DNA from 3 places in the Oceanobacillus sp. FSL K6-0127 genome. Region 2 is predicted to be linked to each of the others. Evidence: riboswitches for the same ligand, from Rfam matches in the RefSeq annotation. Region 2 holds a riboswitch; each other region holds the start of a gene.

Region 1 (10,352 bases), 560 kb from region 2:
CTACTGTCTTCTTTTCCTGGTTCATAATTTCCTCTGTAAGTTTGATTAGCTTTTCATCGACTTGCTTAACGATTGCTAACTTCCGAGTTTGTCCATCTAAACCGAAATGATGTGATTTATCCAAGGCATATCCAGCATAAACTGTCCTCTGCAGAAACCCTTTCACCATTCGTTTAAATGCGGCCAGTTCACGAAATGATCGATAACGAGCAAGCTTATTTCCTTGCTTCGAAATATTACTAACAAGCTGTTGTAATTCTTGATGCTTTAAACTTTGTGTTTGGGACTGAACCATTTGACTGAAAGCCTGTTTATCTGCACTTGCTTTACGCGCATATTTCGGCTCTAAATTAGCTTGTATTTCGTTTGTAATTTTCATTGGTCCAGCCCCTTTCTTAGAGGTAATACACTTATTTATTAAAACTGTAAAAATGATTCGACTGGAAGTACAAATACCGTTGCTCCACCAACCTCAACTTTAACTGGCTTCGGAATATAGGAATCTGCATTTCCTCCCATTGGGGAGATTGGTGCGACCATCTGTTCACGATGCGAACAATTATCCTTAATAATGTCTAAGGCATTATCTACTTCTTGGTCTTCACATCCAATCATCAGGGTGGTATTACCCTCCTTCAGAAAACCACCAGTTGAAGCAAGCTTTGTTGTCTTAAAATCCTTTTCTCCCAAAGCATTTACTAAACGATTGGAATCCTTGTCTTGGATAACTGCCATGATTAGTTTCATGTGCATAAGCCCCCTTTATTTTATAAAACTGATAATACGGTCGAGCACAGCCTGTTCAACTATGTCTATGGATTGATCTGCATCAATCGTTTGAATTCGGTTGGGGAATTTGTCTTTAAGAATCTGATAACCTTCATAAACCATTTCATGAAACTTAAGGTTTTCAAGATCAAGTCGATTCCTCTCTCTATCTTTATTCGCTGCAATACGCTCTAATCCCTTTTTTGGCGTAATATCAAAAAATAAAGTTAAATCTGGCATACAATCCCCAATGACAAATTGATTGATGGAAAAGACCTCATCAATTCCTAATCCACGGGCATACCCTTGATATGCTAAACTACTGTCAATAAAACGATCACAGAGAACAACCTTCCCTTGTTCCAGTGCTGGAAGTACTTTTTCTACAAGGTGCTGCCTGCGTGCTGCTGCATAGAGAAGTGCTTCCGTACGTTCTTCCATTTCTGTATGATCCGGGTCATGAATAATGTCACGGATTTTCTCAGAAATGTTGATACCGCCTGGTTCACGGGTCGTTATCACGTCATACCCCAAATCCGTTAGCCTTGATGCGATCGCTTGAAGGATGGTTGTTTTTCCAGCACCTTCGCCACCTTCAAATGTTATAAAAAAAGCCCTCATGTTATATCTCCTTCATCATTTCCTGTAGATCTTGATGCCTGATTCCCGTTGCTGAATTCGAACACCTTGATTACGAAGCTGTCGGGTGGTAGCAAGGTGTGCTGTTGTAATACGTTCACCCTTAAGAATGATCGGAATTCCCGGCGGATAGGCTATGACTGCCTCTGCTGCTATATGTTCGATACCTTCACCAAAAGGTACACGTCTGTAAGATCTTGCCTGCATTTCTTGATACGACAAAGCCAATTCCTGAATGGCTTCTGGAAATAACTTTGCTATTTCTATTGTATCATGATTTAGTTCAATTTTTAATTGTTCCCCTACTCTTTTTACTATTTTTTGAAGCTGGGTCTGCTTATTAAACGGCTCAAGCCCATGAATAAGCAATAGCTGATTATGTGTTGTAAGCTCTGGATATAAATTTTCTTCTTCAAAAAGCCGTGCCACATCTTGAACTGAATACGATTGTTTCACGTGTAACGTTATTTTAAGTGGATCATCCTGTACTTCAATTGGCAGGACATTCCATGCCTCGCACTTATCAAGTATCGTCCGCACTTCGTTCACACTTCGTAAAATACGTTCTATATCATTGCTTTCCAATTTGGCTAAAAAGAAACGTGCAATATCTAATGAAGCCATTAATGGATAGGATGGACTGCTCGATTGAATGATTTGTAAATAGTGGGCAATTCGCTCTTTGGAAATAAGTTTGGATTTTATATGTAGATAAGAAGCCATTGTCATTGCCGGGGCCATTTTATGAGCTGATTGCACAACAGCATCTGCTCCCAACCTTAAAGCAGATGCTGGAAAAGGTTTCCCTAAAGCAAAGTGAACTCCATGTGCTTCATCGACGAGAACTGGAATGTTATACGAATGTGCCAAATCTATCATGGCTTTAATTGGATACGTTCTTCCAAAATAATCAGGATAGGTGAGTACAATCGCTTTTGCGTCTGAGTGCTTTTGTAACGCTTCTTCTAATGTAGACAAACTTGGACTCGTATAGCGATCGACTGCTTCATCATAATTTGGGGCGATAAATACTGGCTTTGCACCACTAAGTTCCAAGCCATTCATAACGGATTTATGGCAATTACGTTGAACAATAATTTTTCCACCTGGTGAACAGGCTGCTAACACCATTGCTAAATTCCCTGCCGTACTCCCGCCAACAAGAAAAAACGTATGGTCTGAGCCAAAAAAATCCGCAGCTAATCCTTCTGCTTCTGCAATCATTTCCGTTGGCGCATGAAGATCGTCTAATCCATGTAGCTCTGTCATATCTAACTTTAAGATGGAATCAAAATAAGACCTTGCATGTTTCGGGAATATTTCACCATTTTTATGACCTGGGACATGAAAGGATATCGGGTCTTTGTATGTAAATTGCTGCAATCTTTCAAAGATCGGCATTCGATTGTGATTCTGATTCATCATTGTCCCTCCTTTAGTTTCTTTCGATTATAATAATCGTAAATTAACGAACGACGTAATGACGATGCCTCCCTTACGAGCATCGTATCATTGCCACATGAGATTTTCTTAGATATAGCATGGATGTGGATGGTATAAGGTTTATCCTACCTCGCTTTTGCATTTCATGGCAATTTTATCATTCTCAGACCAACAAAAGAAGCCTTTGCAAGCAAAGACTCCCTGGATAGCTATGAATATAATTTCGGTTGATTGATATTCTTTAATTTTCGTAAGTAATAGTTATACTTTTCTTCTCTTGGCTCCGTATGAATCATATTATACTCGCATTCCGTACAAATGAACATCGTATATAAATGAATTCCCTTCTCCTTTTGTTCCTCACAGATGCCGCATTGTGAAAGTCCTAATGAATTAGCTTGTTCCACCTTCCCCACCTCCGTTAGAAACTAGTATCTCCCAATCTAAGGAAAACTATACGGGGAAACTTTGAAACTTTTAAGTTTGGAATAAAATGGTCTAGCTAAATAATAAACAGATGAATCGCCACCAAGGATGCCAATCCAAATAACCCTAAAAAACCAGATACGACAGCTGTAAATAAATTAATTGGAATGTGCAGCCCAAACATCCCACCGAATACATTAAAGAAAAATAAAAACAGAATACCAATTCCAAGCTTTACTGTAGCCTGTCCAATGAATTTCATTGGCTTAACAGGGGCACCAACGAATAATAAAATAATAATTAGTCCAACAATGACCGAAATAACAATTGCAGAACTCAACTGAAATCAACCCTCTTCCTCAACCTCTTTTTTAGTAAATTTATGCTTGTATTTCGTAAAAAAGAACCAAGGAAGCGGGGAAAGAAAAGAATCTCTCTGTGAAAAAACATGATCATGAATCTTTGTAAGAAAGTAGGTGATTTTATATAAAGCTTGATTTAACAGCCTTTTATTAAAAGTCGTTAGGAGATGTTGCCAAACGTTCAGTAAAAGAACCGCCCCTTTTTCCCATTCTAAAACTGAACCGTCAACATTTCCTGTTTCTCCCTCAATTCTTCATTTATTTTTTCTACACATTTTTCAAACTGTGGTTTCTCAATAAAAAAAGACAAGGCCATCTATACTCACAAACCTTGTCTCCCTTAATCTATAATTCTAGTATACTCGCACTGCACTAATATTACGCAGTCTTGCCTCACGCAGAAGAAATAAATATTTAGCCCGAGCAATTGCTTCTTGCTGCATTCCATTGATTGAAGGCTCCATACTTTGTTCTACAATAGACCTAATTTGTTTCCACTCTTGTTCTGCTTGAATGATTGTATCAAGCAGCTCATGATTGACATCTTTTGTCTTTCGTTTTTTCCCCATGCACTTCACCTAACTTCTACAAATCTCTTCTACCCTCTAAAGCTTTTGATAATGTTACTTCATCTGCATATTCCAAATCGCCGCCAACAGGTAAGCCATGTGCAATTCGAGTCGTGCGGATACCTGATGGTTTAACAAGGCGCGAAATATACATTGCGGTTGCTTCCCCTTCGATGTTTGGGTTAGTTGCTAGGATGATTTCTTTTACTTCCTCATCCTTCAGACGATTGATTAGATCAGGGACATTAATATCTTCTGGTCCAATTCCATCCATTGGTGAAATTGCGCCATGAAGAACATGGTATTTTCCGTGGAATTCTTTCATCTTTTCCATTGCAATGACATCTTTTGGATCTTGCACGACGCAAATAATCGAATTATCTCGTGACGTATCGGAACATATCGCGCATGGATCCTGATCGGTGATGTGTCCACAAATACTGCAATGGGAGAGCTCTCTTTTGGCATTCACTAATGCATTGGCAAAATTAAGCACATCATCATCTTTCATATTCAAAACAAAAAATGCCAGACGGACAGCTGTTTTCGGTCCAATGCCAGGCAATTTTGTAAAACTGTCAATTAACTTCGATATTGGTTCTGGATAATACATCAAGCCTGCCTCCTACACGAAAACATAAGCACCCGCTTTAAACCGGGTGCTTATACTTGGCATAGGGGATTGTAATCCCCTGCCATTTTTTCCTTTAATTAAAACATACCAGGCATGTTTAAGCCTTTTGTGAACTGTCCCATTTGTTGGTTCGTTTTATCATCAATTTGCTTCAATACATCATTTGTTGCAGCAATGATAAGATCTTGTAGCATTTCGATATCATCTGGATCTACAACTTCTTCTTTAATTGCAATATCTGTAATTTCCTTTTTCCCATTTGCTGTAATGGTAACCATTCCACCACCAGCTGATGCTTCAAAAGACATTTCATGCAATTCGTCCTGTGCCTGCATCATTTTCTTTTGCATTTTTTGCATTTGCTTCATCATATTGTTCATATTTCCCTTCATGGAAAATACCTCCTTTAGATTATTCATTATTATTTTTTTCCTTATACTGGAGCAGCCAAGTCCAGCTCCAGCGCCCAACGACTAGCAAGACTTGCCGATTGGCTGCGCCAGAGGCTTAGTCGCATTTATACCCTTGTGGTGAAGTCAACATCGACTCTAGGTAAAAGGATGGCCGATTAAAATCAGGCTACGCCTAACATCGGCATACCCCTAAAGGGGCATGTTTCCTTTATCTCCTACGGATCAGTCCGTACGTCGCTAACCGGGCGCTTGCGCTTTTGTTTCCTAATCATGTATTTCCAGTAATTCATCTCCAAAGAGCTTCCTAGCTTCATCCACTAGTGGGTCTCCTTGTTCTTCATCTTTAGGCTTATCTTGTTTGCTTATATATTCCGTACGGAGCTGTGTCCAATCATTATCTGGAATTGGGATAATCGTTAATTGCTTATCCATCACACTCGTAAGTACGGATTCAACTGTCTCCCGATTATCCAAAAATAAGGAGCAGTGGATTTCATATTTAAATGCGACAACGAGTGAATCTGCGGATGCAGCTGCAGGTTTACTATCCTGTATCGTTGCATGTGCAGGTGCATTCACTTGCTTTAGCTTACTTAAAAAGTTGGCCCATTGTGATTGTACTTGCTTTAATGCAGGCTTTTCTGCTTTTCCAAGCACATCACGAATTCGCTCAAACGGGATTTTATAGCTATTTTTCGATCCTCTCGCAGGCTGCCTTCTCTTCTCAGATGCAGCTGGTGCTTGAACAGGCTGTGCAGGCTGCTGCTTCAGATTGGTAAGCTCTTTTTCCAATTGTGACATTTTGCTCATCAGTTTTGTTACTGCTTCTGAATCAACATCAGCTGTCGCCTGCTCCCGGGCATGATAACGATTGGTAATCGTGAGTACCGCTATTTCGATAAATACCTTTGGACTATTCGTCCACTTGATCTCTTGTTGGCACTGATTCAGTTGGATAATTGCATCCTGAATCCATGAGGTTGATACAGAATCAGAAAGCGCAAGGAAGTTATCATCCACTCTTGCTCTCTCCAACAATCCTTCTAGCGATGGAGCACTTTTGAAAAGCAATAGATCACGCATAAAATAAATCAGATCATATACAAATCGTCCAGGATCTTTCCCCCGTTGGATCAAATCATCCAATAGCTGTAACGCCTGTTCCACATCTTTTTCATGCATGGCCTTTACGATATCGGTGAGCACTTTCTGGGAAACACCACCAGTAACAGCCAACACATCATCGAGTTCTACCTGGTCCTCACTATAGGAAATTGCTTGATCCAGAATACTTAACGCATCACGCATTCCACCTTCTGCTGCTAATGCAACAGTATCCAATGCCTCTTTCGAAACAGAAATATTCTCTGCTTCCATAATCGTTTGCATACGATCTACAATTGCCTGATTGGATATCGGTTTAAAATCGAATCGCTGACACCTAGAAATGATCGTTAATGGAATTTTATGTGGCTCGGTCGTTGCCAAAATAAAGACGACATGTTTTGGTGGTTCTTCTAACGTTTTTAGTAATGCGTTGAATGCATTAATTGAAATCATGTGTACCTCATCAATGATGTACACTTTATATGGTACTGCGCTTGAAGCATACTTTACCTTGTCTCGGATTTCACGAATATCATCGACACTCGTATTGGATGCAGCATCAATTTCAATAACATCTGAAATCGAGCCATCCAAAATGCCACGACATGCATCACATTCATTACATGGTTCTTTGACTGGTGCATGCTCACAGTTAATTGTTTGGGCAAAAATCTTGGCAGCACTTGTTTTCCCTGTTCCTCTTGGCCCAGAGAATAAATAAGCATGCGAAAATTTATCTTGTACAATCGCATTCTGCAGTGTTCTCGTAATATGTGTTTGTCCTACGACATCCTCAAAAGTTCTTGGACGCCAAACGCGATATAAAGCTTGATAGCTCATAATACAGATTCCCCTCTATGATCTATTTCTAATTATACCCGATTTTAGGGGTGAATGTGAACCAAAACAGGGTTAAATATATTTTTTGTAACATTCATCTGGAGTTACTATCACATTTCGTTATAGGTGGAGAAGATTTGTTTGTTCTATGGGACTAAGAAACCAGGATGGCATATCATCAGCCACCCTGGTTTTTATAATTTTAAACAGATGCCGGATTCGTTGCTTTTTCCGAAAGCCATGTTTCAAATGTATAGGACATCTCCCAAAATGCGAGCTCATATTCTTTCGCAAGAATAAACTGCTCTTTGATTTTCTCTTTTTCTGTTTCACTTGCCTTTTCCGCTAATCCATCGAGCAGGTCAATCATTTCCTGTGTGGACTCTTGGAACCACTCACTACCATACGTGTTCAGCCAATTTTGGTAAATTTCTTCTTTCGGTTTTGCGTCCTTGTAAGTCAAACCAATATCAGCATATAACCAGTAACATGGTAGCATTGCAGCTACAATTTGAGCTAAACTTCCGGACAACGATGCACGGTACAAATGCGATGTATAAGCATAGGCAGTTGGTGCAGGTTTAAAATTCTCAATTTCTGCATTGGTAATCTTTAAAATCCCTGCATGCTCCTTATGCACTGTTAGCTCTGCTTCTGCTGTTTTCTTTGCTTTTTCTGCCAGCTTAGCAGCAACATGAAAATCATCTGAATGTGCAGCCGCAAAAGCATGCACCTTGCCGTAATGCTTCAAATAATAGATATCCTGCAGAATATAATTTTTGAATGTTTCCAGTGGCAAATCACCACTTACAATACCCTGTACAAACGGATGATTTAGACTTAATTTCCAACTCTCTTTCGTAGCCTCTCGCAATAACTCTGAAAAACGCATAGAAAATTCCTCCCCTAATTTTGTTTAATAGCCTACTTCTACTACAGCTTCATTGGTAATATTAAAAATAAACGGCTAGTCTTCTCTTATTTTTGCAATAACATCCATCAAAACATCTCCTTTCTATAAATTTAGAATGAAGAACAAAAAAACCACCCCGAAATGGAGTGGTTTTATATACAGTTACAGAATTATGTATACGTCACCAGCTCCACTTCCCTACGCTGGTACTAGCCAGTTCAGGTTCAAAGGGATCAAGAAATGAATCTTATCTCAGCCAAATGGCACCCCTAGTGGATTTTTTATATTCTATTTCTATCTTATTCCATTTTTTCATAAAAGTAAAATAATTCACACGAAAAAAATCCCAACATCCAACTCTTATCCATATGGCATGCAGCTTAGAAAGATTTTTTCTAGGTGAATTTAAAAACACTCTTTCAAATGCTTTATAGCGTTTAAAAGAGTGTTTGATTGCATTATGTAGCCGTGCACCCACTTTCGATGTGACGACCCTATGCGTTACTTAAGTTCATGGCTCGGCCTAGGCTTCCCCACGGCACACAGAAAATTCCACTTACTGCTGCTTCCTTCCGGACCTGACAGGGTTCATGGGTTCCTGTTGCGTAGGACCCGGGCGTCAACACCACTCCCTTAAGGCAGACCATAAAATCGCCACACCTAGAGTGGGAATTCAGCCTCGCTATAGCGGATTGCGAGTACAGGGCACCGCTACCTCCCCACCTAGCACGGTATTTACCATTATAGCGAAATTATCGACAAAATGCAACATCAAAAGCGGATACGCCCGGTTTACGACTATTTTTTTCTTTTTCGAAGTGCTCGAAAGAAATCCGTTAGTAATGCAGCACACTCTGTTTGTAAAACACCTGCCGTTAATTCAACCTGATGATTAAAGCGAGGTTCATTCAATAAATTCATTAATGTGCCCGCACATCCTGCCTTCGGATCAGTTGCTCCATATACAACACGTTTAATTCGCGATTGGACAATAGCACCTGCACACATCGGACATGGCTCCAATGTAACGTAGAGCGTACAATCCTCTAGTCGCCAGCTTCCAATCTTTTCATTTGCCTCTTGAATGGCAACAAGCTCAGCATGGGAAAGCGTCGTTTGCGAGGATTCTCGCAAGTTATAGCCCCTTGCAATGATTTCATCGTTATATACGATAACCGCACCAATTGGAACCTCATTTAATGTTAAAGCTTTTTGGGCTTCTTCAATTGCCGCTTCCATAAATTTTACATCACTCATATTATCACAACACTTTGTTTTAAAGTTTGAATCAATCCAAAAGAGGAAATACTGTTAAGTAGTCATACCGAATAAAGGAGACTCATAAATGGATACATCATTAAATAACACTGCTGTACTATTTGTCGATATTATCAACGATTTTGACTTTGATGGCGGTGATGATTTATATCGAAATACGAAAGCAATCCTCCCGAACCTCATTAAGCTGAAGAAATTCGCCAAAGAAAAAAATCTACCTACTATTTATGTTAATGACCATTACGGATTATGGCAAGCAGACTTTCATAAAATTATTGAAAACTGTAAAAATGATAGAAGCAAGGAAATTATTGAGGCACTCGCACCAGAGGAAGATGATTACTTTCTTATTAAACCACAGCATTCTGCCTTTTTCCAGACGCCACTGCAATCTTTGCTTACAGATTTAAAACGAAGCCATCTCCTAATGGCTGGTATTGCCGGAGACATTTGCATTCTTTTTACTGCCAAGGATGCGTATATGTACCAATTTGGAATGCACGTTCCTGCAAATTGCATGGCATCCGAAGCAAAGGAGAACAATGATTATGCATTATATTTAATCCGTTCTGTAATGAAGGCAAATATCGACCCACTTTAAGTCATATAGCTGACCTCCTTCACATAAGTTGAAATGAGAAACTGTTTTGAAGGAGGAAGTTCTCTTGCAAATTCATGTTGTTACAGAAGGGGAAACATTAACTTCAATCGCTAATACATATAATACAACTGCTGTCGCCATTACGAATGCCAATGAACTAGATGCTCCAAATGATCTCGTCATCGGGCAAGCACTGGTCATCCCCATTTTTGGTCAGTTTTACTTTGTTCAACAAGGTGATAGCCTTTATTCCATTGCCAACCGATTTGGGATAACCTATCAGGAACTAGCAACGATTAATAATATTTCACCAGAGATGACACTTCCTATTGGCTTGCGGATTTACATCCCGCCTCGTG
Region 2 (10,352 bases):
CTCCTAATGTTGGTTCATTTGAATGGATGGAAACGATCTGATCGGTTGATAGGTACTTATATATTTCATCCGCGCCTTTCGAACCACCTGGTAAACTTAATTCGCGTCCATCTTTTAATTCAACTGTTACAGAGGAATCCGAAAATTGTCTGCGAAGAACTTTCGGCTCATCGAGCAACTGTATTTTTCCTTTATGCAAAAATGCAACGCGTTTACACAGTGTTTCCGCTTCACTCATATCATGTGTGGTCAAGAAAATGGTTGTTCCTTTTTCATTCAATTTGCGGAGTCCATCATGAATATGCTTTGAGTTCACTGGATCTAAAGCAGATGTTGGTTCATCTAAAAACAACAATTCCGGCTCATGCAGGAAGGCCCTTGCTAACGTGACACGCTGCAGCATTCCTTTTGAAAGCTTTGAAACTACCTTTTTCGTATCATCCGTCAAATTAACCATCTCTAACACTTCACTAATTCGTTTCGATGGCACATTATAAAGCTCACAATACAATTTCAGATTGTCATAAATTGATAACCGCTGATACAATCCACTATTATCTGTAATAACACCAATTCGTTTTCGATAGGATGGCTTATTTAATGAAGCAACAGGCAAATTAAATACGGTCGCATCTCCAGATGTTTGCATCAATTGTCCAGTTAATATTTTTATAGTTGTCGTTTTTCCAGAACCACTCGGTCCTAAAAATCCAAATGTCTCTCCTTTTTTTACTTGAAAGCTTACATCTTCCAATGCAGCTTTATTACCAAAAATCTTTGCTAATGATTTCACTTCAATAATGTTTTCCAAAATTCTTCCTCCCCGTAGATCTCGTTTGTTTGTGACTCTAGAATAAATGGAAAGCGAAGGGAAATCAGCATATTTCCTATGAAAAGAGTATTTTTCAAGGTGAATGGCGCATTTTTAACGCTCAATTATCCGAGTTGCAAGTCTTGATATTTCTACTTTTTCGATGAACGGAGCTTATTTAAGGCCGAGTAGATCTTTTAATTCCGCCATTTTTGTTTTAGACAGCGGAACCTGCGACTTTTCCTTGTCATCCAAAATCAAACTATAACTATTTCGAGTCCATGTGATCACTTCACGAACCTTTTGTAAATTTACAATATACGAGCGGTGACATCTGAAAAATCCAAAATGCTGCAGGCGCTCTTCTAAATTCGTTAAGGTGAGTGAGCTTGGAAATGCTTCCCCTTTTATGTAAATATTTGCTTGACCATCATTGCTTTCAATATAATCAATCTCAGGGGGGTCAAATAAAACAATTTTATCGTTAACTTTCGTTGGAATTTTATTCAATTGAATTGGCTTTGTGTCTTTTTCATTATCTGTTTCTTCTGCTGGAATTAATTCTGTATCTCTTTCCTCTGTATCTTCCTCTGTTTCCGTCTCAATAATTCGTAAACCATCTTCATCCAATCGATAAACACGATCAGCAACCGTGACGGCACTTTCCATATTCCCAGTTAGAACAAGTATACTTTTATCTTCTTCTTGTATCTTTCTTGTAATATTAATAAATACACGTTTTGTCTCCATGTCTACATTCAAATCAGGCTCCTCAAAAACAAATAAAGAAGGATCCTGAATCAATAAACGTCCATATTGTACACGTTTCATTTCCGAAAATGTTAAATCTCTAATTCTCTTGTTTTTCTTTCCTTCCAGCTGTGTTAGATGGATAACTCGTTCAAACGTTTGTTTAACTTCATATAAGTCATAAAAAAATCGAAAATACTCAGAAACCGTTAATCTCTCATACATCCCATCTTCAAAAAAGCAAATACCAACTTGATGTAAAAATCCTCGCTTGTTTTCTGCAATAGTTACTTCCTTTACACGGATTTCCCCATTTACAATGGGGATTTTTCCGAGAATCATATTTAAAAGCGTGCTTCGAACATTTAGCGTTGAATAAATGGCAGTAAGCTCCCCTTCAGCAATTTCTAAATTAAAAGCAGGAAATAGCTGTGTATCCTTTTCATGTTTTTCTATGTTTTTCATAGTTAAAATTGTCATTCTATCAGCCTTTCTTTAATACTTTTTTATATGTATCCTTTTATTCATTGTTATCTCCCATTACACAATAAAAAGTGCAATCACGTTCCGCTAAATCAAGAGTATGTACCATTTTTTTCGTAACGCTTCTACTATATAATTAGCAGACTACATTAGTTATACCATGTTTTCCATGTTAATAATGACAAAAGTTAAAAAATTTGTTAAGCTTAGAGATGAATTTACAATTCTATCGCATTTAAACTACTAGGGGTGCCCAAAAAGCGTGGGCTGAGAGGGAAGCGTGTATCATTTCCCGACTCTTATGGACCTGATCTGGTTAATACCAGCGGAGGGAAGTAGTCTGACATATGTCTAAACTATTTTTCACACGTATCAAGCTAGGTCCTAATGGATCTAGCTTTTTTACGTCCAGTTCTAGCTCCGTGTCCGTAGCTAAACTTCAAAATCCAGGAAGCAGCAATTGCTATAAAGAAGCGTACTGGTTTACATCACTGCTTTTTGTGATACCCCAGAAATGGAGGACTTGATGAATCGAACACGTTTATTAACTACTATGGCAGTATTTATTGCAATTGGGACAATCACCGCTCAACTATTATGGTTTCCCGCTGGAATTGCTAGAGCCTATCCTGTCCAGCATGCAATTAATGTCATGGCAGCTGTTACGCTTGGACCAGGTCCAGCTGTCGTTATCGCTTTTATGATTAGCTTGCTTCGCAATATGCTCGGGCTAGGGACATTATTAGCATTTCCCGGTGCGATGGTTGGCGCCTTTTTAGCAGGTTATCTTTATAAAAAATCCAGCAAGAAATCATTAGCCGCTATCGGTGAAGGCGTTGGAAGCGGGATTTTCGGTGCACTTTTCGCTGTCCCATTTGCTTACATTTTTATGGGAAGTTCTGCCGGAGCATTCGCCTTTATCCCACCATTTCTTGTTAGTAGTATTACTGGTTCTATTATCGGCTTATTTATCGTATCCAGGGTTTCAAGTAAACGTTTAATTCGTAATTAAATTGCATGATTTATAAAAGGATTTGAAATAACGACACTTATATGTGAGGTATCTTCTGAAAGGATGGTGTATAACCAATGAAACAAGTAGCATGTGCACTTACAATTGCCGGTACAGATCCAAGTGGCGGTGCAGGTATCCACGCTGATTTAAAAACATTTCAAGAGCTGCAAAGCTATGGGATGTCCGTAATTACTTCGGTTGTGGCTCAAAATACAACAGGTGTTCAAGCCGTTCACCATGTACCGATTGAAATAATTGAACAGCAATTAGACTCCGTGATTTCTGATATGCCTATTCACGCACTGAAAACTGGAATGATCGCCAATCAGGAGATGATGAAAGTTATCCAGAAAAAAATAGCAGCACTTCAAGTTCCATATGTCCTGGACCCTGTTATGGTTGCAACGAGCGGAGATGCTTTAATCGAAGAAGAGGCACGTGATTATTTACGCAAACAGCTTTTACCCCTGACAACACTTGTAACACCGAATATTCCAGAAGCTGAATTTCTTATTGGAGAAACGATTAAAACAACAGATGATATGAAACAAGCTGCAGAACTGCTTGTGAAGGAATTCGGTGTTGGTGCTGCCTTAATCAAAGGTGGACACAGAGAAGGGGAAGCAATTGATTTCCTTTATGATGGCTCAAATTTACACAGCTTCTCAGCAGAGCGAATTGATACTAAAAACACACATGGAACTGGTTGTACGTACGCTGCAGCAATCACTGCTTATTTAAGTAAAGGTTTGTCTTTGTATGACGCTGTTAAAAATGGAAAGGATTTTGTCACGGCGGCAATTAAGTATTCATTCGACCTTGGAGCTGGGAGTGGTCCAACAAACCATTGGGCAATACGAAAGGATAAGTGCTAAACATGAATCCAACAATTATTAAAAGTGTACGGGAAAAGACACCGCTCATTCATCATTTAACGAACCAGGTTGTCATGAATTTTACCGCAAATGGACTGTTAGCCTTTGGTGGCGCCCCTGTAATGGCAAAAGCCGAAGAGGAAGCAAAGGATATGGCTTCTATTGCGGATGGTCTTTTAATAAATATCGGTACCTTAACAGCAAAGGATCTAGATGCAATGATTCTTGCTGGTAAAAAGGCAAATGAAAAAGGAATTCCCGTTGTACTTGACCCAGTAGGTGTTGCTGCAACGACATTTCGTACAACTGCTGTTAAACAAATTTTAAAAGAGGTAAAGCCTACTGCTATTAAAGGAAATGCTGGTGAATTAGCACATCTGGTCGATATCCCTTGGCAAACAAAGGGCGTGGAATCGCTTGGTGAAGGTAATGTTGAAGATATCGCTCGCAGCGTCGCACTGGAATACAAAACGACCGCTGTTGTTACAGGTAAAATAGACATTATTTGCACCGGAAAATCCTGCATGGAGAATCATACTGGGCATCCAATTCTAGCTAAAGTAACAGGTGCTGGTTGCTTGCTAGGTTCCATACTAACCGCCTGCTTAACAACGGATGACCCAATTGAAGAACAGCTACTCACAGCTGTTCATTTTTACGGATTAGCCGCCTCCCATGCAGCCGCAAGTCCGTCAGTGAACGGGTCAGGAACATTTATAGCTCCATTTATCGACGCACTTTCATTAGAACCCGAACAACTGGAGGGAAAATAAAACATGTCATTTCCAATGAAGCCATCCTTACGAAAGTATTTTATTATGGGCAGTCAAAATTGCGACCGTAATCCTGGAGATATACTGGAAGCTGCAGCTAAGGCTGGAATAACAGCATTTCAGTTTCGAGAAAAAGGTCCTTCATCACTTAACGGCAATGCGAAATTGGAATTAGGTAAAGAGTTACGAGCAATTTGCCGAAGCTATCACATTCCATTTATTGTGAATGATGATGTCGAGCTTGTGGAATTACTTGATGCAGACGGTATACATGTTGGTCAGGATGACCGATCAGCAGAAGAATTACGTCAAGCTTTTCCAAATAAAATTATTGGACTCTCTGTATCAACAACGGATGAAGTTGATAGAAGCCCGATAGATCTTGTTGATTACATTGGTGCGGGTCCAATTTTTTCCACAACAACAAAAACGGATGCGAAAGCGGCTGTTGGGTTGGAGTGGATTCAGACATTACGCGCACAATCCCCAACGCTTCCTATTGTCGGAATTGGCGGGATTGATACAATGAATGCTAAATCTGTGCTTGAAGCTGGGGCTGATGGTGTCTCGTTTATCTCCGTGATTACACAGGCAGAAGATATTGCTAAAGCCGTTAAAGCGATTTAGCTTGTAGGAACCGCTTTTGAATCTAGCAAGAGAGGATATCTCAAAAGTCTAACTTTCGAGATATCCTTAACTATGAAAAAGTAAGGATCCAATGGCAAGTGCCCGCATCATTTCTTTTCGAAAAGGAAACATTGCTTGTTGGATCTGCCCACCGACCTTTGTTTCATTGCCGATGTGCTCCATTGCCTTCTTTTCCGCTTCTTTATCGGATAACCCCGCATTGATAAATTCTTCCTTGGACAACTCCAAATGAATCAGCAATTCTTCGTATAAGTCATCTTTCTCTTGTTGATTCCCCTCAATTTGTTGAACTGTCTTTTCAACAAATCTTCTGAGATCTTGCGTCATGTTAATCCCTCCGAACTCTTATTTACAAGGAATTCAATCATTTTCCAATTTCTCTGTTTTTGTTGCAGTTCTTTTCTTCCTGTTTCGGTTAGATGATAATATTTCCGCCTTCCGTTTTCTGTATCACTCCAATAAGACTTAATCCACTGTTTTCTTTCTAATCTTTTCAAAGCCGAATACAGCGTTCCCTCACTCATATCATACGCATCATCGCTTAACCGTCTTAAAATTTTGGTAATTTCGTAACCATACAAATCGCGCTGGGAAATTAAAGACAATATCAATAAATCAATGCTTCCTTTCATCATTTCCCTATCCATTACGCATATTCACCCCTTTTTTCCTGTTAATACCAGTATGTTACGATGCACCTCGTATCACAAGGGTAAAAGCAATAAAAAGCAAACGAAAATGTACCCGTCAGCAGAATCCACGAGAAAAAATGTACCAGTCCCCTTAAATAATGGAACTGGTACATTTATTAAACGCAATAGAACAAATTACTGACTAATCATCGTGCGCAGCGATTCTCTCCCTCGCCAAATATAGGTTAGGGTAGTGGAATTGGGGATTTCTAAAACTTCACTAATCTCCTGAATGGATAAATGATTGCTAGATTTTAGGGTTAAAGCTAATCTCTCTTTTAAAGAAATGTTCATCAATATAAGTTTTATATTATTATCTTTATTTAATACGGGATTAGCATGCACGCCGGTCTGATTTTTTTCATTGAATTGGTTACGAGCTAGGTTCACCGTTTTTTGAAACAGCCACAGCGAAAATTTTCTAGTAGTTTCCTGATAATCGCCAATATGATTATAAACATGCAAGAAAATATCTTCAGCCATATTCTCAGCAGCTTTATTGTCACCGATAATCATGTAGCAAATTTTATAGACTGATTGATGGTAATGCTGAACAAGCTTCTTAAATGCACAATGATCTCCTTTTTTCACCTGTTTAATAACTCGTCTCCCTATCTCCCTCATCCTTTAACCTCCGTACTATGCTTCCTGTATTAGCCCTTTTTCCACTTATGCAGCTAGAAAAGTTTGTAATACTTGCTTAGCTGCAGCAAATCTTTTCGTAAACTTTCTCGCTCATCTTTTCATTACTTTTCCGAACTCAAAATCATTCTTTCTGTCGATTTCACAATTTCTTCTTCATCTATATCTGGATGCGTTATTACGATCGAATAACGTAAACCATCTTCATCCCAAACAATGCTCTTAATTACCTCTTCATACTCTGCAGCATTTCCTCGAATCTCTAAATCCGCTTCTTCAACTGGCATGTCATCGGGAGTTGGAAACACAGACAACGAAAACAATGGGATATTCTCCTTGGAACTATACATTAACTCCAGCTCATGCCGATTCAATCCAGCAGAGAAATCATACATTTGCATGCTTGCAAGATGATATGCTTCCTCTGGAAATACAAGGAACGCTTGGCCCAGCGCTTCCTCGGCTTCTTTTACTGTAACTGTTTCTGGCCCCAATTCCTCTAGATCCTCTTCCAAGTTTGTAATTTCAATATCTTCCGGAATATCAAGCGTAAACGTGTCATCTGCAAAGTCTGGTGAGAAATCCAACTCTGTATACTCGAATTCTGTTCGAATATCTCCTGTTTCTGAAACAAGCTTCACAACAAACCACGTTTTTTGATCCACCCATAATTCCATGTCTCCTAGTAAATTATCCGCTTCATTCGCTTTTACCCGAATGTGGAATGTATCAGCATCAAGCATTTGTTCCTCCCCAACCATTTCATAGGTATGAGATTCCCCCATCATCCCCATCATCGTTTTGAATTGCTCTTTAGGACTTATACCTGCAAAGTCTACAAACTCTGTCGTATCCATTTCTTGCGCCTGGTTATTTGCTTTATCATAGATAAGCATTGTAGTGCCATCATTTAATACTTCTACTTCTTGTTTTAGTACTTGATCGTTCGTAACAACCTTTCTTTTCTCGCCTTCAACATACTCCTCCAGGATGATATGCTGTGTCATTTCTTCTCCTTCAAACATTTTCATTTCCGCTACACCTTGATAGGCATTTACATCCTTCTCCGATTCAATAGCATTTTGGATAATTTCCTCTGCAGAAACTTCCATATTTTGTGAACAGCCTCCTAATATTAATGTAATAAGACTTAGTAAAATCAAACCTTTTCTCCACGTAAACTTCATGATTAACCCTTCTCCTTTAACCAGCAGGCAATTAATGTGCCCTTATTTTCAGTTGACCAAATTTTTATCTCCCCATCATGCTTTTCCATAATTATTTTTGCAATACTTAATCCGAGACCTGAAGTTGCCCCTTTTCCTCGTGAAGCATCATCTTGATAAAATGGTTGGAAAATCTTTTCTAGTTGACTATGCTTTATGCCTTTTCCTTCGTTCTGAATAAGCATCACAGTCCCACCCTCCCTGAATAAATTCACATCATCTTTAAACTCTGGGAATACCCAATTTGGTAATGGCTTCCTCGATGAAATGGCAGCTAACCAAATACGACGATGTTTCGGAGTATAGCGAATGCTATTATCCATTAAATTATCAACAAGGCGAATCATTTGTTTCGGATCAAGCATGTAGGAATTCCTAACATGCAGTTCGGTGTTTAGTTCTATATCTTTTTTGAAGCATGGCTCTTCATAACCAGAAAACAGCATTTCAAAAAACTCTTCCCCATTTACTTGTACGATATGGAGCATATTATCAGTTGATTGAAGCGAGGTGAATATTGATAAATCATCGATCATTTGCTTCATATGTTCTAATTTTTCATAGAGTATCATTTGATAGTCTTCTTTTTCTTCTTTTGATAAATGGTGATTTTCCAAAGCTTCGGTGTATGTTCGAATAACGGTTAATGGTGTTTTTAAGTCATGAGATAAGGAGGCAACCATATATTCTTTTTCATGCTGCTGTTTGGCAAGAGCATCTCTCGTTTCTGCTATTTGAGCTTTCATTTGCTCGAAATGTGTAATAACTACTCCAATTTCATCCTTCGATTGAACCAGCTCCTGATTCAATTTCTTACCTGCCGCAAATGCTTTCATATGTTCTTGTAACTGATACAAAGGTCGATTCAGCTTACGGTTGATAGAGAGCATAACCACTGAATAGAGTGCAATGAAAAAGATACCCAATAATATAAACATCATCGTCGTACGTTGATTGGAGGTCTCTACCCACGCTTTTCTACCTAATGTAATTTCATATAAACCAACTACCCGATTCGTATCATCAAATACTGGCTTTTTCACCGAATAGGTTCGCGTTTTTTTCTGATATTCATTTAAATTCTGAAATAATTTTTCTTGATTCACTTGAAAAAGCTGCGGGTTTCCTGGTGTATTCATCGTAGAAAACAACTGAACGCCATCATAACGAAATAAATCGATTTTGAGATTATCATCTGCCAGACTACGCAAATGCTGGTAGTTTTCGTCAGACTGAATTTTATATAAGGCTTCTTCCTTTAATTCGCTTTCCAGATTTGTAACGACATTTTGAAAAGTTAGATATTCCATTAAATCCTGATCTTGATCATAAGCGCTTAAATTAATATAGAGTAAATAAATAGCGGCAATCGGTAAAACCATAACGAGCAAATAACTTATCATAAGCCAGTTTTTAATCTTCATCCAACTTGTTCTCCTATAAAACGATACCCAACACCCCAAACGGTCTGGACAAATCTCGCTTGCTTTCCTGTATCTTTTAGCTTCGTGCGAAGACTTTTAATATGAACGGTTACGGTATTATTGCCATCTACATTCATCAATTGCCATACATGCTCATATATTTTCACTTTTTCAAACGTAATAAATGGATTTTTAGCAAGTAAAAACAAAATCTCCCGCTCTTTAGTGGTTAGAAAGAGAATTTTCCCATCTAAAAATACAGCTTCATTCAAAAAGTCAATGGCTAACCCATGTTTATAATGAAAAATCTGCTCATTATAATGCTTCTTTGTATAGCGCTCGTATCTTCTTAGGTGAGAATGTACTCGAGCAGTCAATTCTTTCAGGCTAAATGGCTTGGTTAAATAATCATCTGCACCAAGACCCAATCCACGTATTTTGCTTTCATCCTCATTTTTAGCACTAACAATTAATAACGGTACGTCACTTTCTAACCGAATGGTTTCACATAATGTAAAACCATCCATCTCTGGCATCATGAGATCCACGAGCACTAAAGAATAGTCATCGGCTCTAAAATCTTCCAAGCCCTCCAATCCTGTCGATGCCCAGGTCACTTGAAAACCTTCTCTATTTAAGTGATCCCTCATAATCCGGGCAATTTCATAATCATCTTCTACGATAAGAATTTTACTTTGTTCTACCATAGGTCCCCCTCTTCTCTAACTCAAGTATAAGTCACTTTAGTAACGACAACGCAAAAGTTTATTTTTAGTTAATAATTAGTGGGTAGCTAAGTAAATCTAAAATTAATCTAAACCGCTTACCTCAGAACATAAAAAAACCTTTTCTACGTTTCCCATAGAAAAGGATCAAAAGCTAAAAACACCTATTCCCTTGGCACAATCCCATTTTCCAGAACTTGAATAATCCGTTCAACCTCTTCCTCATCGTTCCAATCACCATCAGGAACAATAACATATCGTGCAATAATATAAGAAAAAATAGACGAG
Region 3 (10,352 bases), 2.1 Mb from region 2:
CAATGCTGGTTTACAATCTTTTCAAGAAATCGCCTTAACGCTAAAAAATAACAAACTAATAGTTGAGGCTGATGCTGCAGAAGAATCGGAAGAAGACCTGTTACAGGTTGAGGAGGAAGAAGTGGTTGATGCAGATCATTCAACTTCTAATATAATTAATGGTACGACAAATCAAGCGCCTACAAGCAATCATACTGTAGAAACGAAAATAACTACGGACCAGATTCAAAAGCCGAATAATGGGAAAAAAGACAAAACTAGAGAAAATCATCAAAGTAAAAAGAAAGAACATGATGATAAAGAAATAAAGGATGAACCAGACCAACCAAAGAATCCACATGAAGAAGAAGGACAGCCACAAAGCCCATCAGAGGAATCCGACGAAGATAATAAAGAAGTAGAAATCCCAGTTGAGACAGATGAACCGAATCCAGAAGATCCTGTGAATCCACCAGTTGATGGACCAAAACAACCAGATTCAGATTCCCCTAAAGAAATTAAAGAGAAATCGAGTGAACAAAATAGTAATTTTCAAGGAGGAATATAAATGTTGAAGCTAAAAGGAAAAACAGCAGTTGTAACAGGTGCAAGTAGTGGAATAGGAGTCGCCATTGCAAAGCAGTTGGCAAATGAAGGAGCGGATGTTGTCCTTGCAGCTCGAAGGAAGGACAAGTTAGAACAAGTTGTAAAAGAGATAAACAGCTTAGGAAAAGGCAAAGCATTAGCTGTTTCAACGGATGTTTCACAGCAGAATAATGTTGACTCAATGGTAGATTACGCGATTGAAGCTTTTGGGAAGATTGATATTTATGTGAATAATGCTGGTTTGGTTGGAGACGGTATAGTAAGAAATGAAAATGTTAAAGCATGGGAACAGATGATTGATGTGAATATTAAAGGTGTACTTTATGGTACTCATGCAGTCTTGCCAGGTATGATTGAGAGGTCTTCTGGTCATATCATTAATATTTCTTCTGTATCGGGTCAAGAAGTAACAAAGTCCACTACGGTTTATAGTGCTACTAAATTTGCTGTTCGTGCAATTTCAATGGGTTTAGAAAAAGAATTAGCAAGGACAGGGGTACGTGTAACGAATATTTCGCCAGGGATGGTTGAAACAGAAAGAAATAGTGAACGATTACCAAATGACCGAAAGCCTCTCCAGACAGACGACATAGCAAAGGCAGTCATCTATGCGTTGACGCAACCTGATTATGTAAATGTAAATGAGATCACAGTTAGACCCGTGTGATTAAAAATAAAATAGATTTTTTAAGAAAAAGTTAAGGAATATTAGCCTATTCTAAAGAAATTTGGTATTATAGCAATGTATGAGACAAGTTATGCATGGCCTTAAGCGTCGGGAAATTTAGTAATGATAAATGATTGGAAGCGCTTGTGCCGCTTGTGTTTTATGAATAATTTTAAGGAAAGTAGAAGGGTGGAAAAGATGAATGAGTAAACCAAAAATCGTTGTACTTGGAGCTGGATATGCCGGTCTCGTTGCAACAAGACGTCTATCCCAAAAACTATCCGCAGAAGAAGCGGAGATAGTATTAATTAACAAACATAATTATCATTATGAAAGTACATGGCTTCATGAAGTTGCTGCAGGTACAATTAATCCAAACCAAGCACGCTTTATGCTGACTGATGTAGTAAATCCGAAAAAAGTTCGTTTAATTTACGATACTGTACAAGAAGTAAAGAAAGACGAAAAGCGTGTTGTATTGGAAAACAGTGAAGTTTCTTACGACTACTTAATTGTTGCACTTGGATTTGTTTCAAATACGTTTGGTATTCCAGGAATGGAAGAACATGCATATGCAATTGAAGATATTGATTCAAGTCGTCTAATTGCAGAGCATATTGAATATCAATTTGCTAAATATGCAACGAATGATAATGCTAGTGAGGATAGCCTGACAATTTTAGTTGGTGGTGGCGGATTCACTGGAATTGAATTCGTTGGTGAATTAGCTGAAAAAGTACCACAGCTATGCAAGAAATATGATATTGATCGTAGTAAAGCTCGCATCATCAATGTAGAAGCAGCTCCATCTATTCTTCCTGTCTTTGACGAAGATCTGGTTACATATGCGAAAAAGTCGCTTGAAGATCGCGGTGTAGAATTTAGAATTGGTGCTCCAATTAAAGAATGTACAGAAGAAGGATTCATCGTTGGTGATGATAAAGAATTAATTAAAGCTGGAACTGTTGTGTGGACAGGCGGTGTCACTGGAAATCCTGTACTTGCAAAATCAGGTTTCGAAGTATTTAAAGGTAAAGTAAACGTTGATGCTGACTTAAGAGTTCCGGGTGTTGAGGACATCTTTATTCTGGGTGACTGCTCATGGACAATGGATAAAGAATCAGGTAGACCATACCCACCAACAGGTCAGTTAGCTACACAAGAAGGGGCAACGGCAGCTGATAATATTATTGCTTTATTACGTAACGAGCCATTGAAGGATTTTGTATTTTCTAATAAAGGTACAGTAGCATCTCTAGGTATTAGCGATGGTATCGGAAATATTCTTGATGGCACAAAATTAAGAGGTAAAGCAGCAGCAGCAATGAAAAAAGTTGTTGATGACCGTTCACTTTACATGGTAGGTGGACCAAAAACAGTTCTGAAAAAAGGTAAATTCCGTCTATTCTAGTGTGTGTTCAAAAAAGAGGCTGAAAAGGACCGAGAAGTTCGAGGCGGCGGAGTTTTGAGTACCGAGTTGCCACAGGATGTGGTGACTTCGATGTTCGACACAGGACGTGTCGGTTTTTATTTAGTCGAAGTTCCTTTATTCTCGATGTGTCATTTACACCGGACTTCTTTAACATCCTCTTCTAAGCAATTTTATCAAAATAAGCACTAAATCTGGGAGGTAGTTTCAATGAAAAAGCCATTATGCGGGTTATTGCTTGTGTTGCTATCCATTGTCGGATATCGAATTGCGAGTGATTATTTAGAAGATAATCGAGACTTTAGATAAGCGATAAAGACCATCAAAACTTTAGTTTTGATGGTCTTTCTTTATGAAATCTATAGAAGATAGAAACTTCGTACTAACTCCTCAGTTTCTATCTTCTAGTAACTTCAATAATCGCTGTCTGGGATCGCTACGGGCGAATTTTCCCTGACAAGTAGGTCACCTTGAACTCATCTCTGGCAAATAGAAAAAGAATAAGAAGAATCAACCGAGGGAAGGCTTATCAAGCAGATTAGAAAAAATAGTGAAAAATCTACTGAGATGGAAGTCAAGTCGACAACTCCATGCTTTGGAAATTAAGTTGACAGTGCTTTCCCCCTTAATGGCACATTACGACGCACTTTCTTTCAAATGTAATGATTAGCAAGTTTCTTCTCAAAAATTCAATGTCTCCCACAGGAATGAATTCATTCGTTTGATTCATACTAACGGTGGGAGGTGTTGTTTTGCGCTTGTTTTTATGTGCTTTGTTATTACTAGTAGGTACTCCGCTTTATGCCCAAGCCAGCCCTATTCAACTGAAAAACAAGGTGATTACCTTAAAAAAAGTAGAAATTGAACAGTATGGATTAGATGTAATTGATGCTTCTTTTATAGACAATAATAAATTACACAAACTTATGGATAGTCTGGAAAGTGAAGTTTACCAAGAGCCTCAGGACGCCTTTTTTAAAAAAGATGGAAGAATTATTGCTGAAAAGCTGGGAGCGGCTTTAGACAGAGATAAATTCGAGTATTTATTTAGGGAATTATATTATAGTGATAAAAATGGAAAGCTTCATGTACCTGTATTTCCAGTTTATCCTAAGGTTGACTCTGGTTTACTTAAGGAAATAAGCACAAAAGCACTTGGAAGTTATTCAACCTACTATAATCAACGTAATTCTGAGCGAACCGATAATATTGCTCTCGCTGCCGAAGCAATTAATAATACGGTTATTTTTCCTAGAGAGACATTTTCGTTTAACGAAGTAGTCGGAGAAAGAACTGTTGAAAGAGGCTATAAGAAAGCTCCCGTGATTGTAAAAGGCGAGTTGGCGGAAGATATTGGTGGCGGTATTTGTCAAGTATCATCAACGCTTTTTAATGCAGTGGATCTAAAAGGGATTCAAATTGTAGAAAGATATGCACATAGCAGACGTGTTCCATATGTACCGCTGGGAAGAGATGCAACTGTTAGTTGGTGGGGGCCAGATTTTGTGTTTAAAAATTTATATAATGAACCAGTCTTAATTCGAGCCAGTTCACAAAATGGAAGAATGCTTGTTACAATTTACTCCTCAGATACCGTAGAATATTTTAACGGAAATGCAGAATAATCTGTAAGCACTTGCTTTTTAGAGGCTAGGTTGAATATAGGTTAAAGTGAAAAGCACAAGTAACTTATGCAAGTCACTTGTGCTTTATGTGATTATCCTTGTTTGTGAAGTTCAAGTTCGAAGTGGATTTTAACATCTTCGCCAACGAGTACACCACCAGTTTCAACTGCTGCGTTCCACGTTAAACCAAATTCTTTACGGTTAATTGTTGTTGTACCACTGAAACCAGCTACAGTTGCTCCGCCCATTGGATCTTTACTTTGTCCTTCAAACGTTACGTCAAGTGTAGCAGGCTTTGTAGTTCCGCGAATTGTTAATTCACCAACAACATCATATTGATTAGAAGCTGTTTTCTTAATGTCTGTTGCAACAAATGTCATGTTCGGATGGTTCTCAGCATCAAAGAAATCTGCTGAACGTAAATGATTGTCACGATCCTCATTTCGTGTGTTAATACTATTTGTATCAATTGTTACTTCAATTTTTGCGTCTGTCATATCTTCAACATCTGCTTCAATTACTGCATCAAATTTATCAAACGTTCCTTTTGCTTTCGAAATCATCATATGCTTTACTGAGAAACCAACCTCACTATGAACTTGGTCAACGGTCCAAACTGTTTTTGCCATATTAAACTACCTCCATTTATTATAATTACTTTCTGTTACTAAGTATATATTCATAATCAACTGATGTCAACTGGTTTTAATTAAAAATAAATTAATTAAAACTAAATTAACATTTCATTATGGTATATTCCCGGAAGAATTGAAGGTAAAACATGCTTCATTCATTTTTTAGTTTTAAAGCACTTGATTTTAAGCGGGGTAAAAAAATAAGTATATAAATTTTTTCCAATTCCGTGATTATCATCTGAAATTTCGTTATAATATGAAGATAGGGTAAAAGATAAATTATCAAATTAAGGGGAGATTTCATGCAGTTGACTTTAAATCCAAGATGGGACTTGGATACACTATTTCCGGGTGGAAGCGAATCAGAACAATTTCAAGCGTACGTTGATAATATAAAAGATGAAATGAAGGGGCTTTCAGTGATGGTGGAGCAATTTAATCCACAGGAGGAAGACTATGAATCTGAATTTGTGCAGATTATACATAAATTAGAAACGACAGTCAAAAAACTTCGTGAGGCCTCTGCTTTTGTAAGCTGTCTCAGCGCACAAAACGTAAAGGATGAGAAAGCCGATATATTAGTTGGGCAGCGAAGTGTTTTATCAGCAGAGATGGGGTCTATTACAACAAAATTAGATCAAAAGTTAATTATAATTCCAGATTCGAGTTGGGAAGCCTTATTGCAACTCCCTGAATTAGTGGATATTGCATTTGTTTTAGATGAAAACAGAACAGAAGCAAAAGAAAAACTTCCTGAAGAACAAGAAGTACTAATCAATGATTTAGCGGTAGATGGCTATCATGCTTGGAATCAAATGTATGGAGCAATCGTAGGAAACATGACCGTGGAAATTGAAGAGAAAGGAGAACACAAGAGCTATTCTGTAGGTCAAGCGTCCAATAAACTAACAAGTCCTGATCGTAAGGTACGTAAACATGTTTTCGATCAGCTGAGTAATGCTTGGGAAGAACAATCTGCATTATTTAGTCAGACTTTAAATCATTTAGCCGGCTTTCGTTTGGAAACATACAAACACCGTGGATGGGAACATGTTTTAAAGGAACCGTTAGCAATAAACCGGATGAAAAAAGAAACGTTGGATGCAATGTGGACAGCTATTATAAATAATAAAAAGCATTTTGTAACGTATTTAAATAAAAAAGCAGATTTACTCGGTTTAGAGAAATTAAGTATTTACGATATCAGTGCTCCAGTCAGTACGACTGTAAAAACATCAAGCTATACAGAAGGTGCGAAATTTATTGTTGATCAATTTCAAACGTTCAGCCCGAAGATGGCAGGATTTGCAAAAATGGCATTTGAAGAAAGGTGGATTGAAGCGGAAGATCGTGCAGGTAAACGACCTGGTGGATTTTGTACGAGTTTCCCAGATAGTGAACAGACACGCATATTTATGACGTATTCAGGTACATCATCAAATATTTCTACTCTTGCCCATGAATTAGGTCACGCATACCATCAGCATGTGATGAATGATGTTAATGGTTTAAATCAGCGTTACGCAATGAATGTAGCTGAAACTGCCTCCACTTTTGCGGAAATGATTGTAGCAGATGCTTCTGTAAGAAATGCCCAAACGAAAGAAGAAAAACTCGCGTTACTGGAAGACAAAATTCAACGTAGTGTCGCCTTTTTTATGAATATTCATGCAAGGTTTTTATTTGAAACGCGATTTTATGAAGCGCGTAAGCAAGGGATGGTTTCTTCACAGCGCTTAAATGAATTAATGGTCGAAGCACAAAAGGAAGCTTATTGTAATAGTTTAGAAGAATATGATCCAAACTTTTGGTCCTCTAAACTACATTTTCATATTACAGGTGTTCCGTTTTATAATTTTCCATATACATTTGGCTATTTATTTAGCCTTGGTATTTACGCGTATGCAAAGGAGAAAGGCGGCAGCTTCGAGGATGATTATATTGCCTTACTAAGAGATACTGGTCGAATGACAGTAGAAGAGCTCGCAAAAAAGCATTTAAATGCTGATCTCACGAAACCGGAATTTTGGGAAAGTGCTATTGGATTATGTGTAGAAGATGTAAAGGAGTTTCAACGTTTATAATTGTTTTTGTAATTAATTTGTTCAATTCAAATAAATAAGGTACAATACAGGTAACAAAAAAGTAAATAGAAAAAGCCTGCAGGGGGAGTCGTTTTGACTGAGAGTGAACATTATTGTTCAGACCCTTTGAACCTGTTAGTTAATTCTAGCGTAGGGATGGTAGTCTTTTTGATGGAATAAAAAAAGTAATGTGAGCGAAGCAGACTACTTAATTGTAGTCACCATCAGAAAGCTTCCCTTGACATTACTTTTTTGCGTCTAAAATGCGATAAAGGTATATGTTCAAAAGGAGGATAAAAAGGACCGAGGTCGGCTACAGTTGCAACGCCCTGGGGCTGTGTTTACTCGCCCCACAGAAAAGCTTTGTTGCAACACCGACACTAGCACGTCCTGTGCGTCGAAGTTCGAGGCGGCGTAACTCCCCCGGACCAGGCTTCCACAGGATCTGGTGACTTCTGTGTTGCTCACAGGACGTGGGCGATTTTAGCAGAAGATCCCCTGCGATGCGTCATTTTTACCGAACTTTTTGAACTGCCTCTAAAAGGGAGAGTACTTAACATTGAATTCAAAACGTACGTTATTTTTGGTAGAGGTAGCGATTTTTACTGCTTTAGCACTTCTCTTAGACATCCTTCCAATATCATTTAAAATTTGGGCGCAAGGCGGATCTGTTTCGTTTGCGATGATCCCGGTTTTTATTGTTGCGTTCCGTTGGGGGATTAAAGGGGGATTGCTCTCGGGATTCCTTTGGGGAGTTTTGCAAGTGGCAACAGGAACGGCTTACGTTCTAGAACCATTACAAGGATTTATTGATTATGCAATTGCCTTTACGGTACTTGGCTTTGCTGGTTTGTTTGCTAAGAAAATTCAGGAGGCTGTTAAATCCGGCGAATCGAAGACGTATTTAACCTATATTACGCTTGGTGTTTTCGTTGGCTCTGCATTACGCTTCGTCGCTCATTATGTGGCGGGTATTGTGTTCTTTGGTTCGGCCGTCGAAGGGCAGCCAGCTTGGTTATATTCATTAATTTATAATGCATCTTACATGGTTCCATCTTTTATTATCAGCACTGTAATTGTATTTTTCTTGTTCCACAAGCAGCCAAGAACATTATTAAATGCTGCGTAAAATGTTATACATTCGCTCACATAAGAATAACCTCTTTTAAGAAGAGGTTATTCTTTTTAGGAAGGAGATAAAGTAATGCAAGAGTTAATCGGTATATGTGTGGAATGTTTGGAAGAAATCTATTGTGAGAATGGTTTCTTTGATGGTGTACACAAAGAGGGAAAATTATTTTGTAATGATTGTGCAGATAGGGAGGAAGGACATGGTATCACATAATAGAAGAAAAATCTCCCAAAAGTCTTAGGGAGAATGGGCAGTTGGGAATGCCCCATGCTCCTAAGACTTTTGGGAGGTCAGATTTTCTGTATACGTATTTACACGAGCATTTCTTCTACGAAATCATGATTGGTAACGATCAGTAGAATCTTGCCGTCATCCAAATCCTCTTCGTAATTTTCTGCTTCTACAGTAGTGACACCAATCTCCTTCAGCTTCGTACGTAATTCATCACCTTGACTATTAAACATATTCCCTACGGCACTTGAAAAATCCATCTCTTTCATCCCAATTGTATTCGCATCCACACCTTCTGCTAGACGACCAGTTCTTTCATCATCATGTGTAAGAATATAAATATCGTCTCTTGCTACACCTTTTGTTTTTAATTTCGTAATGTCAAGTTTAATTTGTGTTTCATCTACATATTCTTTTACATATGGTTTCATGTATAAATTCCTCCTTTTGAAGTTATATATTATGTACCCGTTGTTTAATTAATAAAACATCCAGTGTTCGAATCTGTCGCATAACGCGATTTTTACGCATAGGTTATAGCACATCCAAAAGGGAGGAATACGTAATGGTTTTAACATTTTCCCATGTGCTTTATGGCTTATTTACGCTTATTGTTATCTTAACAATGATATTTCGTAAAGGTGTTGTATTTCCGACACTATTAGGTACCTTTATTATTGGTTGTTTTTACACTGGGAGTATTGTAGATGGACTGACGACAATCTTTCGCGCTAATTTAGTAGCTGCGCAAGAGCTATTCAATATATTTCTAATTATCACCTTTATGCTTGCGTTATTACATGCACTTCGAGATTTAGAAGCAGACAGAAGGATGGTTGAACCGTTCGAGAAAATGATGGTGAATGGTCATGTTTCCTTTTTTGTCCTAGTAGGGGTTACTTATGTTATATCGCTATTCTTCTGGCCCACTCCTGCAGTTCCATTGATTTGCGCGTTGCTCGTTCCAGCTGCGGTACGTTCTGGATTACCAGCAATGACAGCAGCCGTTGCGATTGCTTTAGCGGGGCAAGGGATGGCACTTTCCTCGGATTATATTGTTCAGGTAGCACCTGGACTATCTGCTGCATCTGCTGGTGTTGATATTGCAACAGTTGCTGATAAAGCCATGATTTTATCGCTTGTTACTGGAGGAGTAGCCATTCTGTTTGCATATGCATTGCTGCGGAAAGGAATTCGAAAAAAGGGCGATGCACGAATTGAAAAAGATTTAAAAGGATTACAGTCTACAACAACTTCAAATCATAAAGCTCAAACAAAACACGTTACATTTTGGAGTAAAACGTTTGCTTTTGTTGTTCCGTTAACATTATTGGCTGTTGTAGGTTTCATGATTTATGAGAAGCTTCTTTCTGGTAGGATGAGTGGTTTAGAAGGAGGGGATGGTGCAGCATTTATTGGGGGAGTAGCAGCTGTTCTATTACTGATTATTACATTTGCATATGGGAGACACCACGCGCTGGATTACATTAGTAATCATATTACAGATGGATTTGTATTTGCATTTAAGGCGATGGGACCTGTGATCCCGATTGCAGGATTCTTCTTTCTGGGAAGCCCTGAATTTTCAGGGAGTATTCTAGGAGTAGAGGAGAATGCGCCAGCACTTTTATTTGATCTTGTTCAGTCAATACAAGATTATCTCCCGCAGAGTGCGTTTCTTGCAGCATTTAGTCTATTAATAATTGGAATCATAACTGGTCTTGATGGATCGGGCTTCTCTGGCTTGCCATTAACAGGGGCATTAGCAGCATCTTTACAAAACAGTGCAATAGATGCATCTACCCTTGCTGCAATCGGACAAATGGGAGCTATTTGGACTGGGGGAGGAACAATTGTAGCTTGGTCTTCCTTAATTGCAATTGCTGGATTTTGTGGGGTATCTGTGATGGACCTCGTACGGAAGAACTTTATTCCGGTAATATGCGGTTTAATTATCGCTACTG

Evidence for each region. Region 2 has a riboswitch for thiamine pyrophosphate ahead of thiW (energy coupling factor transporter S component ThiW). Riboswitches for the same ligand answer to the same signal wherever they lie in the genome.
Region 1: linked by a shared signal. The riboswitch ahead of tenA (thiaminase II) and the one ahead of thiW (energy coupling factor transporter S component ThiW) in region 2 are both predicted to bind thiamine pyrophosphate.
Region 3: linked by a shared signal. The riboswitch ahead of thiT (energy-coupled thiamine transporter ThiT) and the one ahead of thiW (energy coupling factor transporter S component ThiW) in region 2 are both predicted to bind thiamine pyrophosphate.

The regions. Positions count from the first base shown of each region.
Region 1 covers NZ_CP150287.1:566,746-577,097, reverse strand. Annotated here, with positions in the region: gene MHH64_RS02725 (YaaR family protein) at 1-379, opposite strand, end outside; gene MHH64_RS02720 (cyclic-di-AMP receptor) at 418-747, opposite strand; gene tmk (dTMP kinase) at 763-1,389, opposite strand; gene MHH64_RS02710 (aminotransferase class I/II-fold pyridoxal phosphate-dependent enzyme) at 1,405-2,829, opposite strand; gene MHH64_RS02705 (sigma factor G inhibitor Gin) at 3,060-3,257, opposite strand; gene MHH64_RS02700 (pro-sigmaK processing inhibitor BofA family protein) at 3,353-3,616, opposite strand; gene MHH64_RS02695 (YaaL family protein) at 3,992-4,207, opposite strand; gene recR (recombination mediator RecR) at 4,224-4,820, opposite strand; gene MHH64_RS02685 (YbaB/EbfC family nucleoid-associated protein) at 4,919-5,233, opposite strand; gene dnaX (DNA polymerase III subunit gamma/tau) at 5,519-7,201, opposite strand; gene tenA (thiaminase II) at 7,404-8,093, opposite strand; TPP riboswitch at 8,293-8,395, opposite strand; RNA gene ffs (signal recognition particle sRNA large type) at 8,581-8,846, opposite strand; gene tadA (tRNA adenosine(34) deaminase TadA) at 8,913-9,371, opposite strand; gene MHH64_RS02660 (isochorismatase family cysteine hydrolase) at 9,460-9,993, shown strand; gene MHH64_RS02655 (glycoside hydrolase family 18 protein) at 10,058-10,352, shown strand, end outside.
Region 2 covers NZ_CP150287.1:1,129,190-1,139,541, reverse strand. Annotated here, with positions in the region: gene MHH64_RS05665 (ABC transporter ATP-binding protein) at 1-811, opposite strand, end outside; gene MHH64_RS05660 (LytTR family transcriptional regulator DNA-binding domain-containing protein) at 986-2,041, opposite strand; TPP riboswitch at 2,280-2,395, shown strand; gene thiW (energy coupling factor transporter S component ThiW) at 2,571-3,056, shown strand; gene thiD (bifunctional hydroxymethylpyrimidine kinase/phosphomethylpyrimidine kinase) at 3,134-3,934, shown strand; gene thiM (hydroxyethylthiazole kinase) at 3,937-4,707, shown strand; gene thiE (thiamine phosphate synthase) at 4,711-5,334, shown strand; gene MHH64_RS05635 (permease prefix domain 1-containing protein) at 5,401-5,682, opposite strand; gene MHH64_RS05630 (helix-turn-helix transcriptional regulator) at 5,679-6,002, opposite strand; gene MHH64_RS05625 (sigma factor) at 6,183-6,671, opposite strand; gene MHH64_RS05620 (hypothetical protein) at 6,794-7,876, opposite strand; gene MHH64_RS05615 (HAMP domain-containing sensor histidine kinase) at 7,879-9,339, opposite strand; gene MHH64_RS05610 (response regulator transcription factor) at 9,336-10,046, opposite strand; gene MHH64_RS05605 (TetR/AcrR family transcriptional regulator) at 10,229-10,352, opposite strand, start outside.
Region 3 covers NZ_CP150287.1:3,257,526-3,267,877, reverse strand. Annotated here, with positions in the region: gene MHH64_RS16235 (hypothetical protein) at 1-547, shown strand, start outside; gene MHH64_RS16230 (SDR family oxidoreductase) at 548-1,252, shown strand; gene MHH64_RS16225 (NAD(P)/FAD-dependent oxidoreductase) at 1,455-2,663, shown strand; gene MHH64_RS16220 (VanW family protein) at 3,434-4,306, shown strand; gene MHH64_RS16215 (YceI family protein) at 4,399-4,935, opposite strand; gene MHH64_RS16210 (M3 family oligoendopeptidase) at 5,244-7,025, shown strand; TPP riboswitch at 7,097-7,200, shown strand; gene thiT (energy-coupled thiamine transporter ThiT) at 7,585-8,154, shown strand; gene MHH64_RS16200 (hypothetical protein) at 8,230-8,370, shown strand; gene MHH64_RS16195 (general stress protein) at 8,469-8,819, opposite strand; gene MHH64_RS16190 (hypothetical protein) at 8,954-10,352, shown strand, end outside.